One region of the Streptomyces nanhaiensis genome, then DNA from elsewhere that is predicted to be linked to it. Evidence: predicted binding sites of a transcription regulator. Region 1 holds the regulator's gene; the other holds the start of a gene.
What was found. Region 1 encodes HspR, which represses chaperone genes until heat shock. Its sites were predicted from a motif close to TTGAGNNNNNNNNNCTCAA; they were not measured.

Region 1 (8,149 bases):
GACGGCACCCCCCACGTGGTGCCAGTCGGGGTCACCTACGACCCCGGGGCCGGCCTGGCACGGGTCATCACCCGCCGTACCAGCGCCAAGGTCGCCAACGTCCTGGCCGCCGCGGACCGGCCCGGCGGCGCCCGGGCCGCCGTCTGCCAGGTGGACCGGGGGCGCTGGGCGACCCTGGAGGGGGTCGCGTCGGTGCGCACCGACGCCGAGGCGATCGCGGACGCGGTCGCCCGCTACGCCGAGCGCTACGGGCGCACCCCCGCGCCCAACCCGGAGCGGGTGCTGATCGAGATCGCCCTGGACCGGGCGATGGGCACCGTCCCCTCCCCTGAGCGCCCCTGACCCCTGACCCCTGGGCCCGCACCCGCACCCGCACCCGCACCCGGGTACGCGTACGGCGCGACGCCGCCCCGCCCGGTCGCACATCGGGCGGGACGGCGTCGGCTCGTGGGGCGGCCGGTCCGGCGGATCCGGCGCGCGCGGTGCGGCTCGGTGCGGCTCGGTGCGGCTCGGCTCAGCCGCGGGGACGGCCGCCCGCCGCCTGGAGCAGCCGGCGCGCCTCGGCCGGGAAGGGGCGGCCCAGCACCCGGCCCTGGTCGTCGCCGACCGACATCACGGCCACCACCGTGCCGGACTGGCTCGCGGCGTCGTAGTCCCGCAGCCACGGCCCGCCGCTGGAGCCCTGGGTCAGGTCGCAGGACTCCAGCAGCAGCCCGCCCACGTTCGGCTGCTGGGTGTCCCGCTCGGTCAGCAGGGCGGGCGTGCCCGCGCAGTGGGCGAGCGTCTCGCCGTCGTACGGCTTCGTGGCCGGGTAGCCCAGGGCCACGGTCCGCTCGGCCGGATCGACGGGTTCGAAGTCCAGGCGGTTGGCGCCGACCGTCTCCTGGAGCGTCCGCCCGCCCTTCTTCTCCACCTTCAGGAAGGCGTAGTCGTACGGCAGGACCTGCGGCAGCCTCCCCCGCTTCCAGGCGGACTCCAGGTGCACCGACTTCACCCGCCAGCCGACCCGGGCGGCGTTCGCGGTGCCGTGGCGGTCGTAGGCGGGGACGAACCAGGCCTGCTTCCAGCGGGGCTCGCCGGGGTTGTGGACGCAGTGCGCGGCGGTGACGACGACGCTTCCGTTGGGGGCGTCCACGACGGCGCCGGAGCAGGCGAGCAGCTGCCCGTCCGGATAGGTACCGATGAGCTTCCCGACGGTCCGCACGGTACCGCCGGGCCAGGGCGCCCGGGGGGCGCCGGCCCCGTCGGCCGTCGTGCGAACGGCCGCGGCGCCGGACACCGGATCGACCGCGGGGACGCCCAGGGGAGCGGCCCCCAGCAGCGCGGCGGAGGTCGCGACGGTGACGAATGCGGCTATGACGGCACGTATCCTGTCCATGCCCTCACGCTGCGCCCCTCCCACGTGCGCATGCCATCCGCACACCGCCGACCGGGTGGGGCGGTGCCTCCGTTCGGGCGGACCCGGACGGACGCATGTGTACGCCGTACGGCCCCACGCCGGGGACGTACGGGACGCGAGCCCGAGCCGGGACCCGGGCCCTGCCGGAGCCGGGCTCCACCGGAGCCGGACCGGAGCCGGACCGGAACGGCAGCGGCCCGGCCGGGAAGGCCGGGCCGGAGCGGACCGTGGAAGCGGCAGGGGGCCGCGCCCCGGGTCGTGCCGGGTGCGGGTCAGTCGGCGGAGCGCTGAGGCCGCCAGACCACCAGCGCGCTGGACTGCTGCACGTCCTGGTAGGGCACCAGGTCGCGGCGGTAGGAGGCGTGCACCTGCGCCTCGCGCTGGCGCATGGCCAGCGCCGCGCCCTCCACCGCCTGCTGGAGTTCGGCCACCTTGGCCTGGAGGGCGGCGACCTGGTTCTCCAGTTCGATGATGCGCTTGATGCCCGCGAGGTTGATGCCCTCGTCCTGCGACAGCCGCTGCACCTGGCGCAGGAGCTGGATGTCCCGCGCCGAGTAGCGGCGGCCCCGCCCGGCCGTACGGTCGGGGGAGACGAGACCGAGCCGGTCGTACTGCCGCAGCGTCTGCGGGTGGAGCCCGGAGAGCTGGGCCGCGACGGAGATGACGTAGACCGGTGACTCGTCCGTCAGTTCGTACGGGTTGCCGCGCCCCCGTCCCTGGCTCTGTCGTCCGCGGCCGTAGCCGTCCATATCGGTCAGTCTCCCTTCGCGGCCTTGAACAGCGCCGCCCGCGGATCCTCGCCCGCGGTCGCGTCACGGTAGGACTCCAGCAGGTCCCTCGCCTTGTCGCTCAGTTCCCTCGGGACCGTCACCTCCATGGTGACCAGCAGATCGCCCCTGGTGCCATCCTTGCGCACCGCCCCTTTCCCCCGGGCGCGCATCGTCCGGCCGCTCGGGGTGCCGGCCGGCAGCCTCAGGGTGACCGGCGGGCCGCCCAGGGTGGGCACCTTGATCTCGCCGCCGAGCGCCGCCTCCGTGAAGGTGACGGGCACGGTGACGGTCAGGTTGTCGCCCTTGCGGCCGAACACCGGGTGCGGCTCGACGTGCACCACGACGTACAGGTCTCCGTTCGGGCCGCCGCGCTCGCCCGGTGCGCCCTTGCCGCGCAGCCGGATGCGCTGACCGTCCGAGACGCCGGCGGGGATGCGGACCTGCATGGTGCGCGAGCTGGTGGCCCGGCCGCTGCCCTTGCAGACCTCGCACGGGTCCTGGGCGATCAGCCCCCGGCCCCGGCAGTCCACGCACGGGTCGGTGAGCGAGAATCCGCCCCCGCCGCCCCGGCTGACCTGGCCGGTGCCGACGCAGGTCGGGCAGACCCTGGGTGTGCCGTTCCTGTCGCCGGTGCCCGCGCAGGCCTTGCACGCCGCCGAGCTGGACATCCGCAGCGGGACCGTGGCCCCGTCCACCGCCTCGGTGAAGCTGAGCGTCACCTCGGACTCGACGTCCTGGCCGCGGCGCGGCTGGGTGCGCGTGCCCGCTCCGCCGCCCCGGCCGAACAGCCCGCCGAAGACGTCCCCGAGGCCGCCGCCGAAGCCGCCCGCCCCGGGGCTGCCGCCCTGGGCGCCTCCGAAGATGTCGCCCAGGTCGAAGTTGAAGCCGCCGGGGCCGCCCGCCCCCGGGCCGGTGCGGAAACCACCGGCGCCGAAGAGCGCGCGGGCCTCGTCGTACTCCTTGCGGCGCTTGGGATCGCCCAGGACGTCATGGGCCTCGGAGACCTCCTTGAAGCGCTCCTCGGCCCGGGCGTCGCCCTTGTTGGCGTCCGGGTGGAACTCGCGGGCGAGCTTCCGGTACGCCTTCTTGATCTCCGCCTCGGTGGCGTCCTTGGGGACGCCGAGGACCTTGTAGTAGTCCTTCTCCACGAAGTCCTTGGTGCTCATCCCCGGCGTCCCTCCTTCCGGTCTTCCTCCGCGTCAGCCCTGCTCGGGGCCACCGCTCTCCTCATCGGCTGCCGTCTCCGCCTGCTGGTCCTCGCCCTTGGCGGGCTGCGCGCCCGGCTGGGGCTCGGCGACACCGACCCGCGCGGGGCGGATCGTGCGCTCGCCGATGCGATACCCGGGCTGCAGGATCTGCACGCACGTCGTCTCGGTGACGTCGGGCGAGTACGAGTGCATCAGCGCCTCGTGCACCGTCGGGTCGAAGGCCTCGCCCTCCTTGCCGAACTGCTGCAGACCCATCTTCGCCACGACCGTCTCCAGCGACTCGGCCACCGACTTGAAGCCGCCGAGCAGCTCGCCGTGGTCCCGGGCGCGGCCGATGTCGTCGAGCACCGGCAGCAGCTCGGTGAGCACGTTGGCGATCGCGATCTCCTTGACCGCCACCCGGTCCCGCTCGACCCGGCGGCGGTAGTTGGAGAACTCCGCCTGGAGCCGCTGCAGGTCCTGGGTGCGCTCGTTCAGCGCGGTACGGGTCTGGTCGAGCTGGGCGGTCAGCGCCGCCACCCGCTCGGCGTCCCCGGACGCCCCGGACGTCCCGGGGGCCGCCTCCGGGCCCGCCTCCTCGGCGGGTCCGGAGGCCTGCGCCGCGTCACCGGGCTGCTCGCCCGGCTCGACCGGCTCGGCGGGGACGTCGGGCTCCTGCTCGAAACCCGGGGTCTCCTCCGTCACGCTGCATCACCCTTGGGCTTGTCGTCGTCGACGATCTCGGCGTCCACCACGTCGTCGTCCGCGCCGCCGGCCTTGGCACCGGCTCCGGCTCCGGCGCCGCCCGCGGCCTGCTGTCCCTGGGCGTCGGCGTACAGGGCCTGGCCCAGCTTCTGGCTGGTGGCCGCGACCTTCTCGGAGGCCTCGCGGATGGCCGCGGTGTCCTCGCCCTTGAGCTTCTCCTTCAGCTCCGCCACCGACGCCTCGACCTCGGACCTGACGTCCCCGGGCACCTTGTCCTCGTTGTCCTTGAGGAACTTCTCGGTGGTGTACACCAGCTGCTCGGCCTGGTTGCGGGTCTCGGCCGCCTCCCGGCGCCGGTGGTCCTCCTCCGCGTACTGCTCGGCCTCCCGCATCATCCGCTCGATGTCGTCCTTGGGCAGCGCCGAACCGCCGGTGACGGTCATCCGCTGCTCCTTGCCCGTGCCCAGGTCCTTGGCGGACACGTGCATGATGCCGTTGGCGTCGATGTCGAAGGTGACCTCGATCTGCGGCACCCCGCGCGGCGCCGGCGGCAGCCCGGTCAGCTCGAACATGCCCAGCTTCTTGTTGTACGCCGCGATCTCCCGCTCGCCCTGGTACACCTGGATCTGCACGCTGGGCTGGTTGTCCTCGGCGGTGGTGAAGATCTCCGAGCGCTTGGTCGGGATCGTGGTGTTGCGCTCGATCAGCTTGGTCATGATGCCGCCCTTGGTCTCGATCCCCAGGGACAGCGGGGTGACGTCCAGCAGCAGGACGTCCTTGACCTCGCCCTTGAGCACACCGGCCTGCAGCGAGGCGCCGATGGCCACCACCTCGTCCGGGTTGACGCCCTTGTTCGCCTCCTTGCCGCCGGTCAGCTCCTTGACGAGCTCGGCGACGGCCGGCATGCGGGTCGAGCCGCCGACGAGGACGACGTGGTCGATCTCGGAGAGCTGGATGCCCGCGTCCTTGATCACGTTGTGGAACGGGATCTTGCAGCGCTCCAGCAGGTCGGCGGTGAGCTGCTGGAACTGGGCCCGGGTGAGCTTCTCGTCCAGGTGCAGCGGGCCCTCGGCCGACGCGGTGATGTAGGGCAGGTTGATGGTGGTCTCGGTCGAGCTGGAGAGCTCGATCTTGGCCTTCTCCGCCGCCTCGCGCAGCCGCTGGAGCGCCATCTTGTCCTTGGCCAGGTCCACGCCGTGGCCGGACTGGAACTGCTTGACCAGGTAGTCGACGATCCGCTGGTCCCAGTCGTCGCCGCCGAGCTGGTTGTCGCCGTTGGTGGCCTTCACCTCCACGACGCCGTCGCCGATCTCCAGCAGCGAGACGTCGAAGGTGCCGCCGCCGAGGTCGAAGACCAGGATCGTCTGGTCGTCCTTCTCCAGGCCGTAGGCCAGGGCGGCCGCGGTCGGCTCGTTGACGATGCGCAGGACGTTCAGACCCGCGATCTCGCCGGCCTCCTTGGTGGCCTGGCGCTCGTGGTCGTTGAAGTAGGCGGGGACGGTGATCACCGCGTCGGTGACCTTCTCGCCCAGGTACGCCTCGGCGTCCCGCTTCAGCTTCTGCAGCACGAAGGCGCTGATCTGCTGGGGGTTGAAGTCCTTGCCGTCCAGGTTGATCTTCCAGTCGGTGCCCATGTGGCGCTTGACCGACCGGATCGTCCTGTCGACGTTGGTGACGGCCTGGCGCTTGGCGACCTCGCCTACGAGAACCTCGCCGTTCTTGGCGAAGGCGACGACGGACGGCGTGGTCCTGGCGCCCTCGGCATTGGTGATGACGGTGGGCTCACCGCCCTCGAGAACACTGACGACGGAGTTCGTCGTACCCAGGTCGATGCCGACCGCTCGTGCCATTTCGGGTTCCTCCAGCTCATACCTTGAGTAGATCTGGCTCAAGAGTGCAGCAGGAGGGAGGGCGGCGTCAAGAGACCTGAGCCGCACCGACTCAACTCTCCTCCGGCGGGCCAACTCATGCCCCAGCCGTTCCGTCTCAACTACCCGCGGAACGCCGGTCGTCGGGAATCGCCCGGAGAACAGGGTGCCCGCCGGGGCCGTCACGGCTCCCGGACGGGGCAGCCTTCCCCGCGCCGGCCGATCCATCCGGCCCGCCGCGCTCTTTCTCCCCCGGTTCCCGTACGCCCGCCGCCTCCCCACCCGCCGTCTCCCCGGCCCCGGAGAACTCGACGGCGACGACCGCCGCGTCGTCCCGCAGCCTCCCGCCGGTGTGCCGGGCGACCGCCTCCAGCAGTTCGTCCGGCAGCCGCTCGGTGGGCACCCCGCGCAGTCCCTCCAGCGTCTCGGCGAGCGGGAAGAAGCGCCCCCTGCCGTCGCGCGCCTCGTCGATGCCGTCGGTGTGGAGCAGCAACCGGTCCCCGGGGCTCCACCGGGTGTGGACGGTCAGACCGCAGTCGTCGTCCCATCCGACCGTGAAACCGTGCACCAGCCCGAGCGGCGGCAGCGGCTCGACCGGCAGCGGCGCGCAGCCCTCGGCGGTGAGCAGCAGCGGCGGCGGATGCCCCAGGTCGACGACGCGCAGCCGCCCGCCCTGGATCTCCACCAGCGCGGCGGTGACGAACAGTTCGTCCGCCTCCGCCTCCGCGTCCGGGCCGTCACCGGCGGCCGCCTCCCGCGCGCACCGCGCCACCGCGCGCGAGCAGCGGCCGGCCACGGTCGTCAGCGCGGACTCGTACTGGGCCGCCTCCCGGAAGGCGCCCAGCACCGCGGCCGCCGTACGGATCGCGGGCAGGCCCTTGCCGCGCACGTCGCCGATGATCAGCCGGGTGCGGTCGGGGAGGACCACGACCTCGTACAGATCGCCGCCGATCAGCGTGTCGGACTCGGCGGCGCTGTACCTGGCCGCCAGGCGCAGCCCGCCCGCGCGGCGCGGCACCGGGGAGAGGAGGGCGAGCTGGGCGGCCTCGGCGACCTGCCGGATCCGGACGAGCTGCCCCTCGCGCCGCCGCCGGGCCACGGCCGCCACCAGGCCGGCCGCACTCACCACCGCCAGCGAGACCAGCGAGGTGGCGGAGGTGTCCGTCTCGGCCGCGGTCGGTTCGAAGGATGTGGCCAGCCCGAGGGCCAGGGCGGCGGCGGAGACGGCGAGCACGTCGCGGGGGCGGCCCCGGACCGCGGCGAGCGCGGGCGCCGGGGTGAGCAGGGAGCCGGCGTGCGCGACGCGGCCCTGGAGCCCGTCGGTGGCCTCGACGACGGCGACCACGAGGACGAGCAGCCAGGGGAGGAGCAGCCAGACCCACAGCCGGCCCCACAGGCCTTCCCACAGACGCTCCCACAAGCGCTCCCGGAGCCTCGCGGTGAACCGCGCGAGCCCCGCGCGCGGAGTGCGGCGGCGCATATGGGGACTTCCTCCCGGCCGCGGGAAACGAACGCATCCCTTTTTACCGCATTCGACACCGATTCGGCGGGTGAGGTCCGGGAGATCTATAGGATGGACCCACTCTTCCGTTCCCGGGCCCCGCACGAGGCCCCGCGGCCACCCCTCGGGCAAGGACCGCCTCAGCGACGCAGATCACCGCACGAGTGGCTACAGACGGCCTCCGTTAGTGGGTAGTCTCGAACAGATCGGATAAGTTACCGCTTAGTAAGTCTGCAGCCGCAGGCACCGCCCCCGCAGGTTCGAGGAGCCGCCATGCAACTCGCCGCGATCGTCGTCTCGCTGGTACTCACCGCGGTCGGCGTAGCGCTCTTGGCACGCGCCGTCGCGCAGATCTACCGCTTCGTCAAGCTCGGCCAACCGGTCCCGGCGGGCACACGCACGGACGACCCCAGGCAGCGCACCATCACCCTGGCCAAGGAGTTCCTCGGCCACACCCGGATGAACCGCTGGGGCGTCGTCGGCGTCGCGCACTGGTTCGTGGCGATCGGCTTCCTCACCCTCGGCCTGACGATCATCACCGCGTACGGCCAGCTCTTCCAGGCCGACTGGGTGCTGCCCGTCCTCGGCGGCTTCCTGCCGTACGAGATGTACATCGAGTTCATCGCCCTGATGACCACGGTGGGCATCCTCACCCTGATCGTGATCCGGCTGCTCAACCTGCCCACCCGCCCGGGCCGCAAGTCGCGCTTCGCCGGCTC
Region 2 (8,149 bases), on a different contig from region 1:
TGGTTGTTGATGACCACGTGCACGGTGCCGCCGGTGCGGTAGCCGCGCAGCTGCGACATGTTCAGCGTCTCGGCCACCACGCCCTGGCCCGCGAAGGCCGCGTCGCCGTGGAGCTGGACGGGCAGGACGGTGAAGTCCGTGCCGCCCTTGCCGATGATGTCCTGCTTGGCGCGGGCCACGCCCTCCACGACCGGGTCCACGGCCTCCAGGTGGGAGGGGTTGGCGGTGAGGGAGACCTTGATCTCCTCGCCGTCCAGGCCGGTGAAGGTGCCCTCGGCGCCCAGGTGGTACTTCACGTCGCCGGAGCCGTGCATCGACTTCGGGTCGAGGTTGCCCTCGAACTCGCGGAAGATCTGGGCGTAGGACTTGCCCACGATGTTGGCCAGCACGTTGAGGCGGCCGCGGTGGGCCATGCCGATGACGACCTCGTCCAGACGCGCCTCGGCGGCCGCGTCGAGCACGGCGTCCAGCAGCGGGATGACGGACTCGCCGCCCTCCAGCGAGAAGCGCTTCTGGCCCACGTACTTGGTCTGCAGGAAGACCTCGAACGCCTCGGCGGCGTTGAGCCTGCGCAGGATGCGCAGCTGCTCGTCGCGCTCCAGCGAGGAGTGCGGGCGCTCGACGCGGTCCTGGATCCACTTGCGCTGCTTGGGGTCCTGGATGTGCATGTACTCGATGCCGGTGGTGCGGCAGTACGAGTCGCGCAGCACGCCCAGGATGTCGCGCAGCTTCATCAGGGACTTGCCGGCGAAGCCGCCGACCGCGAACTCCCGCTCCAGGTCCCACAGGGTGAGGCCGTGCTCGGTGATGTCCAGGTCGGGGTGCTTGCGCTGCTTGTACTCCAGCGGGTCGGTGTCGGCCATGACGTGGCCGCGGACCCGGTAGGAGTGGATGAGGTCGAAGACGCGGGCGGCCTTGGTGACGTCGTCGTCGTGGGAGACGTCGATGTCGCGCAGCCAGCGCACCGGCTCGTAGGGGATGCGCAGCGCCTCGAAGATCTCGTCGTAGAAGCCGTTCTCGCCGAGCAGCAGCTGGTGCATGATCCGCAGGAACTCGCCGGAGGCGGCGCCCTGGATCACGCGGTGGTCGTAGGTGCTGGTCAGCGTCATGACCTTGGAGACGCCCAGCTTGTTCAGGGTGTCCTGCGAGGTGCCCTGGAACTCCGCCGGGTACTCCATGGCCCCGACGCCGATGATCAGGCCCTGGCCGGGCATCAGGCGCGGCACCGAGTGGACGGTGCCGATGCCGCCGGGGTTGGTCAGCGACGCGGTGACGCCGGAGAAGTCCTCCATCGTCAGCTTGTTGTTCCGGGCGCGGCGCACGATGTCCTCGTACGCCTGCCAGAACTCGAAGAAGGTCAGCGTCTCGGCCTTCTTGATGGCGGCCACCACGAGCTGGCGGTCGCCGTTGGGCTTCACCAGGTCGATGGCCAGGCCGAGGTTGACGTGGTCGGGCTTGACCAGCGTCGGCTTGCCGTCCCTCTCGGTGTACGACCAGTTCATCGACGGCATCGCCTTGAGCGCCTGCACCATGGCGTAGCCGATGAGGTGCGTGAAGGACACCTTGCCGCCGCGGGCGCGCTTGAGGTGGTTGTTGATGACGATGCGGTTGTCGATGAGCAGCTTCACCGGGATCGCGCGCACCGACGTGGCGGTGGGCAGCTCCAGCGAGGCGTTCATGTTCCGGGCGACAGCGGCGGACGGGCCGCGCAGCGGCACGTACTCCGGGCCGGCCGCCTGGCCGTCACCGCTCCCGGCGGGCTCGCCCTTCGCGGGAACGGCGGCGGCCTTGCCGGCGGGCTCGCTCTTCGAAGGGGCTGCCTTGGCCGCGGGCTCGCTCCTGGGAGGAGCGGTCTCGGCCGCGGGCCCGGCGGGCTCGGCGGTCCTGGCCGCGGGGGCCTTCGCGGCGGGCGCCGTCTGCCGCGGCTGGGGGGCCTGTGACGCCTGGGGCTCACCCGCGGGCTTCGACGCGCTGGGGGCCGCGGCTCCTCCGGCGGCCTGTCCCGGCTTGTAGTCGGCGAAGAAGTCCCACCAGGCCCGGTCTACGGAGTTCGGGTCCTGGAGGTACTGCTGGTAGATCTCGTCGACGAGCCACTCGTTGGCACCGAAGCCGGCGGCAGGACTCTTTCCCTGCCCGTCCTGCTCGGTCCTGGGGGAACTCGAAGTCTTGGGGGCCTGTGGCGACACGGCGGCAACCGCCCTCTTCCGCTTACCTGTGTGGGTGGACAGCAGAAATAAAGGCTACGCCCCCCGCACCGTTCGGTGCAGTCGGCATGGTGTTTGCGTCGTCTAAGTCACATCCACGGGCGCGTTTCGGCGCTTTCCCGGGCGGGAAACGAACATGGTTCGACCGTTTCTGGGAAGGGCCGCCCCAGGGAGTGGCCCCTGCCTCGCTCCCTCACCTCGCGGCTGTTCCGAGCCTACGTCAACTCAAGTTTGGACGTATCGCCGGGAAGGGTGACGCGGATCCGGCAGCCGCGCGGGGATTCGGCCACTCCGATCCGCCCGCCGTGCAGATCCACCGCCCAGCGCGCGATGGCCAGCCCCAGCCCCGTGCCGCCGTCGCCGCCCTCGGCCGAGGCGGAGCGGCCGAAGCGCTCGAAGACCCTCTCGCGGTCCGCCTCCGGAATGCCCGGGCCCTCGTCCAGCACCTCCAGCTCCAGGCTCAGCGGCGCCCGGCCGGGCCGTGCCCGCACCGTCACCCGGCCGTGGGGCGGGCTGTGCTTGACGGCGTTGTCGATCAGGTTGGCGACCACCTGGTGCAGCCGCTCGGTGTCGGCGTACGCGACCATGTCCGAGGGGGTCACCTCCAGGTGGAGGTGGACGTCGGTGCGGAAGTGCCCCTGACCCTTGGTCATGTTGGCCTCCTTGAGCACGCCCGCCAGGTAGGGCCACACCTCGAAGCGGCGGGAGTGCAGCGGCACCACGCCGTTGTCGAGCCTGGACAGGTCCAGCAGGTGCTCCACCAGGCGGCCCAGGCGCTCGGTCTGCCGCAGCGCGATGTCCATCGTCGCCGGATCGGCCTCGGAGACCCCGTCCACCACGTTCTCCAGCACCGCGCGCAGCGCCGCGATCGGGGTGCGCAGCTCGTGCGAGACGTTGGCCACCAGCTCCTTGCGGTGCCGGTCGGCGGCCTCCAGGTCGGCGGCCATGCGGTTGAACGTCCCGGCCAGCTCGCCCAGCTCGTCGCGGCGGTCGACGCGGACGCGCCGGCTGTAGTCGCCGCGGGCCATCCAGCGGGCGGCGTCCGTCATCTCGTCCAGCGGCGCGGCCAGCCCGTGCGCCACGAACTGGGTGACCACCAGCGAGGCGATCACCGCGAGCAGGGCGATCACCCGCAGCTCGATGGCCGAGTGGACCGCGACGATGGTCAGCAGGGTGGTGATGGCCACCGTGACGATCACCAGCGCGCCCAGCGCGGCCTTCACCGAGCGGAACGGGTCCACGGGGCGCACGCCCTCCCAGAACCGGCTCCACAGGGAACGCCGACGGCGGCCCGCGCCCGTTCTGCTCATGTCCAGTCGGGGGCCGGGGCGGGCGCCTCCAGCGCGTAGCCGACGCCGTGGACCGTGCGTATCCGCTCCGCGCCGATCTTCCGGCGCAGCGCCTTGATGTGGCTGTCGACCGTGCGTGTGCCCGAGGCGTCGGCCCAGTCCCACACCTCGGCCAGGAGCTGCTCGCGGGAGAGCACCGCGCGGGGGGAGTTGGCCAGGCAGACCAGCAGGTCGAACTCGGTGGGGGTGAGGTGGACGTCCCTGCCGGAGACCCGCACCCGGCGCTGGGCGTTGTCGATCTCCAGCTCGCCCAGCCGCAGCGTGCCCGAGCGCGGCGAGGAGGCGGCGATCGTGGCGCGCTCCACCCGGCGCAGCAGTACGTGGGCGCGCGCGACCAGCTCCCGCATGGAGAAGGGCTTGGTCATGTAGTCGTCCGCGCCGACCCCCAGGCCGACCAGCATGTCGGTCTCGTCGTCCCGGGCGGTGAGCATCAGCACCGGCACCGGCCGCTGAGCCTGCACCCGGCGGCAGACCTCCAGGCCGTCGAAGCCCGGCAGCATCACGTCCAGTACCAGCAGGTCGGGCTGCCACACCTCGGCCGCCTCCACCGCCGCCGGGCCGTCCCCGGCGGTGCGGACCTGGAAGCCCTCGGCGCGCAGCCGGGCGGCGACCGCCTCGGTGATGGTCGGGTCGTCCTCCACGACCAGGATCCGGCGCTGCGCGCCGGGGGAGGCCGCCGCGGCGGTGCCGCCGTGGGACTGCGTGGTGTTCCTGTGGTCCATACGTCTCGCCCTACCGCTCGGTTTCTCGCTAGAGCGTAAACGGCGCGTGTGCGGTGCGCTACGCCGGTCGGGTGGCGAGGTGGACCACGTCCGGGACGCCTCGGGCGACGGGCACCTCTTCGGTGCGCACCCGTGTGAACCCGGCATTCCGGAGGGCCTCGCCGAAGGTGCGGGACGGCTGCGCGGACCACACGGCCAGCACCCCGCCGGGGGCGAGCCGCCGGGCGCAGGCGGCGAGCCCGGCGGGGGTGTAGAGCGAGCCGTTGTCCTCGGTGACCGTCCAGTCGGGGCCGTTGTCGACGTCCAGGCACAGCGCGTCGTACGGCTCCCGGCCGCCGGACGGGCCTCCGGACCCGCCGCCGGCCAGGTGCGCCAGGAGGTCGGCGCGGACGAGCCGCACCCGGGGGTCGGCCAGCGCCCCGGAGGAGATCTCGCCGAGCGGGCCGTCGCGGTGCCAGCCGATCACCGCCTCCTCCCGCTCGACCACGGTGATCCGCCCCCAGCGCGGCTCGGCCGCCGCCTGGGCCAGCGAGAAGCCGACGCCCAGCCCGCCGATCAGCACGGACGGCGAGGGTCGGCCGCCGCCGGCGTCCAGCTCCCGAAGCGCGGCCCGCACCAGCAGGCGCTCGGAGCGGCCGTCGGAGGTGTCCATCAGGAAGCAGCCGTTGGCGATGATCTGCAGCAGCCCTCCGTGCCGCCGCAGGACGACCTCGCCGTGAGGGCCGTCGCGGCGGTCCAGGACGAGGGGGGCGCCGGCCCCGTGGCCGGCCGTCGTCTCGTACGGGGGACACGGGGGCTGCCTGTCGGCCGTCATGCCGCCCCATCCTGCCGCCGGCGGGCCGAGCGCGCCGGGCGGGGCGTGAAGCGAGGTGATCGCTCGCAGCGAACACACGGAGGGGAACACCGCGCGCCTCCCGGGCATTGAAAAGGCATTGAGTCGCTTCAGCTCAACTTGTCTGCCGAGGGAGAGATCATGGCTCTGTCGCCCGCAACGCTCACCCTGCCCGTGCTGCCGCTCGACGACGAGGTGGTACTGCCGGGGATGGTGGTGCCCCTGGACCTGTCCGACGCCGAGGTGCGGGCCGCGGTGGAGGCCGCCCAGTCCGCCGTGGGGGACGGCGGGGCCGGCGGCAAGGGGGAGAAGCCGCGGGTCCTGCTCGTTCCGCGCATCGACGGCTCCTACGCGGGCATCGGGGTGCTCGGCCGCGTGGAGCAGGTCGGCCGGCTCGCCGACGGCGACCCCGGAGCCCTGATCCGGGGCGTGAGCCGGGTGCGGATCGGCGCGGGCACCACCGGGCCGGGCGCCGCCCTGTGGGTGGAGGGCACCGAGATCGAGGAGAGCGTCCCCGATCCGCTGCCCGGCGCCGTCGCCGAGCTCGTCAGGGAGTACAAGGCGCTGGCCACCAGCTGGCTGCGCAGACGCGGCGCCTGGCAGGTCGTCGACCGCGTCCAGCAGATCGACGACCCCGGGCAGCTCGCCGACAACTCCGGCTACAGCCCGTTCCTGGGCTCCGAGCAGCGGGTGAGGCTGCTGGAGACCACCGATCCGGTGGAGCGGCTGAGGCTGGCCGTCGCCTGGCTGCGCGACCACCTCGCCGAGCAGGACGTCGCCGAGGCCATCGCCAAGGACGTCCAGGAGGGCGTGGACAGGCAGCAGCGCGAGTTCCTGCTCCGCCGCCAGCTGGAGGCCGTCCGCAGGGAGCTGGCCGAACTGAGCGGACAGGCGGGCGACGGGGGCGACGACCACCGCGCCCGGGTGGAGGCCGCCGACCTGCCGCCGAAGGTCCGCGAGGCCGCCCTGAAGGAGGCCGAACGCCTGGAGCGAGCCTCCGAGCAGAGCCCCGAGAGCGGCTGGATCCGCACCTGGCTGGACACCGTCCTGGAGATGCCGTGGAACGAGCGGACCGAGGACGCCTACGACATCGCCGGCGCCCGCGCCGTCCTGGACGCCGACCACGCCGGCCTGGAGGACGTCAAGGAGCGCATCACCGAGTACCTGGCCGTCCGCAAGCGCCGGGCCGAACGGGGCCTGGGCGTGGTGGGGGGACGCCGGGGCGGCGCGGTACTGGCCCTGGTCGGACCGCCCGGCGTCGGCAAGACCTCCCTGGGCGAGTCCGTGGCCCGGGCGATGGGGCGGAAGTTCGTCCGCGTCGCGCTCGGCGGGGTGCGCGACGAGGCCGAGATCCGAGGCCACCGCCGCACCTACGTCGGCGCGATGCCGGGCCGGATCGTACGGGCCGTCAAGGAGGCCGGCTCGATGAACCCGGTCGTGCTGCTCGACGAGATCGACAAGGTCGGCAGCGACTTCCGCGGTGATCCGGCCGCAGCCCTGCTGGAGGTGCTGGACCCCGCGCAGAACCACACCTTCCGCGACCACTACCTGGAGGTCGAACTCGACCTGTCCGACGTGGTGTTCCTGGCCACCGCCAACGTCCTGGAGTCCATCCCGCAGCCCCTGCTGGACCGCATGGAACTGGTCCGGCTGGACGGCTACACCGAGGACGAGAAGGTCGTCATCGCCCGCGACCACCTGGTGCCCCGCCAGCGCGAGCGCGCCGGGCTGGAGTCCGGCGAGGTGGTGCTGGAGGAGGACGCGCTGCGCAGGCTGGCCGGCGAGTACACCCGCGAGGCCGGGGTGCGCGACCTGGAGCGGTCCGTGGCGCGGCTGCTGCGCAAGGTGGCGGCCCAGCACGAACTGGGCGAGCGCGAGCTGCCGTTCACGGTCGGCGCGGACGACCTGCGCGCCCTGATCGGCCGCCCGCACCACACCCCGGAGTCCGCCCAGGACCCGGCCGAGCGGCGCACCGCCGTCCCCGGCGTGGCCACCGGGCTGGCCGTCACCGGCGCGGGCGGGGACGTCCTGTACGTCGAGGCGTCGCTGGCCGACCCGGAGACGGGCGGCTCGGGCCTGACCCTGACCGGGCAGCTGGGCGAGGTGATGAAGGAGTCCGCGCACATCGCCCTGTCCTACCTGCGCTCGCGGGGCGCCGAACTGGAGCTGCCGGTCGGCGACCTGAAGGACCGCGGCGTCCACCTCCACGTCCCGGCGGGCGCGGTGCCCAAGGACGGGCCGAGCGCGGGCGTCACCATGACGACCGCGCTGGCCTCGCTGCTGTCGGGCCGTCAGGTCCGCCCGGACGTGGCGATGACCGGCGAGGTCTCGCTGACCGGCCGCGTCCTGCCGGTCGGCGGGGTGAAGCAGAAGCTGCTGGCCGCCCACCGCGCCGGGATCACCACGGTGGTCATCCCGAAGCGGAACGAGCCGGACCTGGACGACGTGCCCGAGGAGGTGCTGCGGAAGCTGGACGTCCGCCCGGTCTCGGACGTCCGCCAGGTGCTGGAGCTGGCGCTGGCCCCCGCGGCGGCGGACCTCCCGGTCGCGGTCTGAGCGGACGGGCCCGTAACGGGCGCCCCCGCAACGGGCGCCCCCGGCCGGCAGGACCGGGGGCGCCCGGGGGCCGTCTACAACTCCACCAGCACGGCCGTCGCGTCGTCGTGCGCCTTGCCGCGCGGGAACGCCGCGCCGGCGCGGTCGGCCGACTCGGCGGTGCGCACCCGGCCGATCAGCGACCGGGGCCCCTCCTTGCGGAGCACCGCCATCAGCGCGGTCCAGTCGCCCAGTCGGAAGGTCTCCGTCCAGCGCGTGGCGCCGTCGCTCAGCGCGGCCAGCGCGCGCACCCGCTCGCGGGGTGCCGAGCCCACCACCGCGCGCCCGGCCACCGCCGGATCGGCCGCCGCGGTGAAGAAGCCGCCCTCCGCGTTGCGCAGGGACTCCAGGTACGCGGCCCGCCCGGCCGGGGGCAGCGCCCGCGCGGCGGGCCGCAGCCCGTCCAGCCGGGTGTCGAGGACGGGGGTCACCGAACCGTCCGCGCCC

Region 2: the regulator HspR is predicted to act here: its motif matches at 5,208-5,226, upstream of lon (endopeptidase La).

The regions. Positions count from the first base shown of each region.
Region 1 is NZ_JBKJFM010000025.1:27,350-35,498, reverse strand. It holds gene ACLIYP_RS09225 (pyridoxamine 5'-phosphate oxidase family protein) at 1-342, shown strand, start outside; gene ACLIYP_RS09220 (trypsin-like serine peptidase) at 515-1,378, opposite strand; gene ACLIYP_RS09215 (heat shock protein transcriptional repressor HspR) at 1,672-2,148, opposite strand; gene dnaJ (molecular chaperone DnaJ) at 2,154-3,335, opposite strand; gene grpE (nucleotide exchange factor GrpE) at 3,369-4,061, opposite strand; gene dnaK (molecular chaperone DnaK) at 4,058-5,911, opposite strand; gene ACLIYP_RS09195 (PP2C family protein-serine/threonine phosphatase) at 6,048-7,409, opposite strand; gene ACLIYP_RS09190 ((Fe-S)-binding protein) at 7,704-8,149, shown strand, end outside.
Region 2 is NZ_JBKJFM010000016.1:45,572-53,720, forward strand. It holds gene ACLIYP_RS07200 (multifunctional oxoglutarate decarboxylase/oxoglutarate dehydrogenase thiamine pyrophosphate-binding subunit/dihydrolipoyllysine-residue succinyltransferase subunit) at 1-2,186, opposite strand, end outside; gene ACLIYP_RS07205 (HAMP domain-containing sensor histidine kinase) at 2,420-3,514, opposite strand; gene ACLIYP_RS07210 (response regulator transcription factor) at 3,511-4,275, opposite strand; gene ACLIYP_RS07215 (spermidine synthase family protein) at 4,334-5,089, opposite strand; gene lon (endopeptidase La) at 5,249-7,663, shown strand; gene ACLIYP_RS07225 (hypothetical protein) at 7,738-8,149, opposite strand, start outside.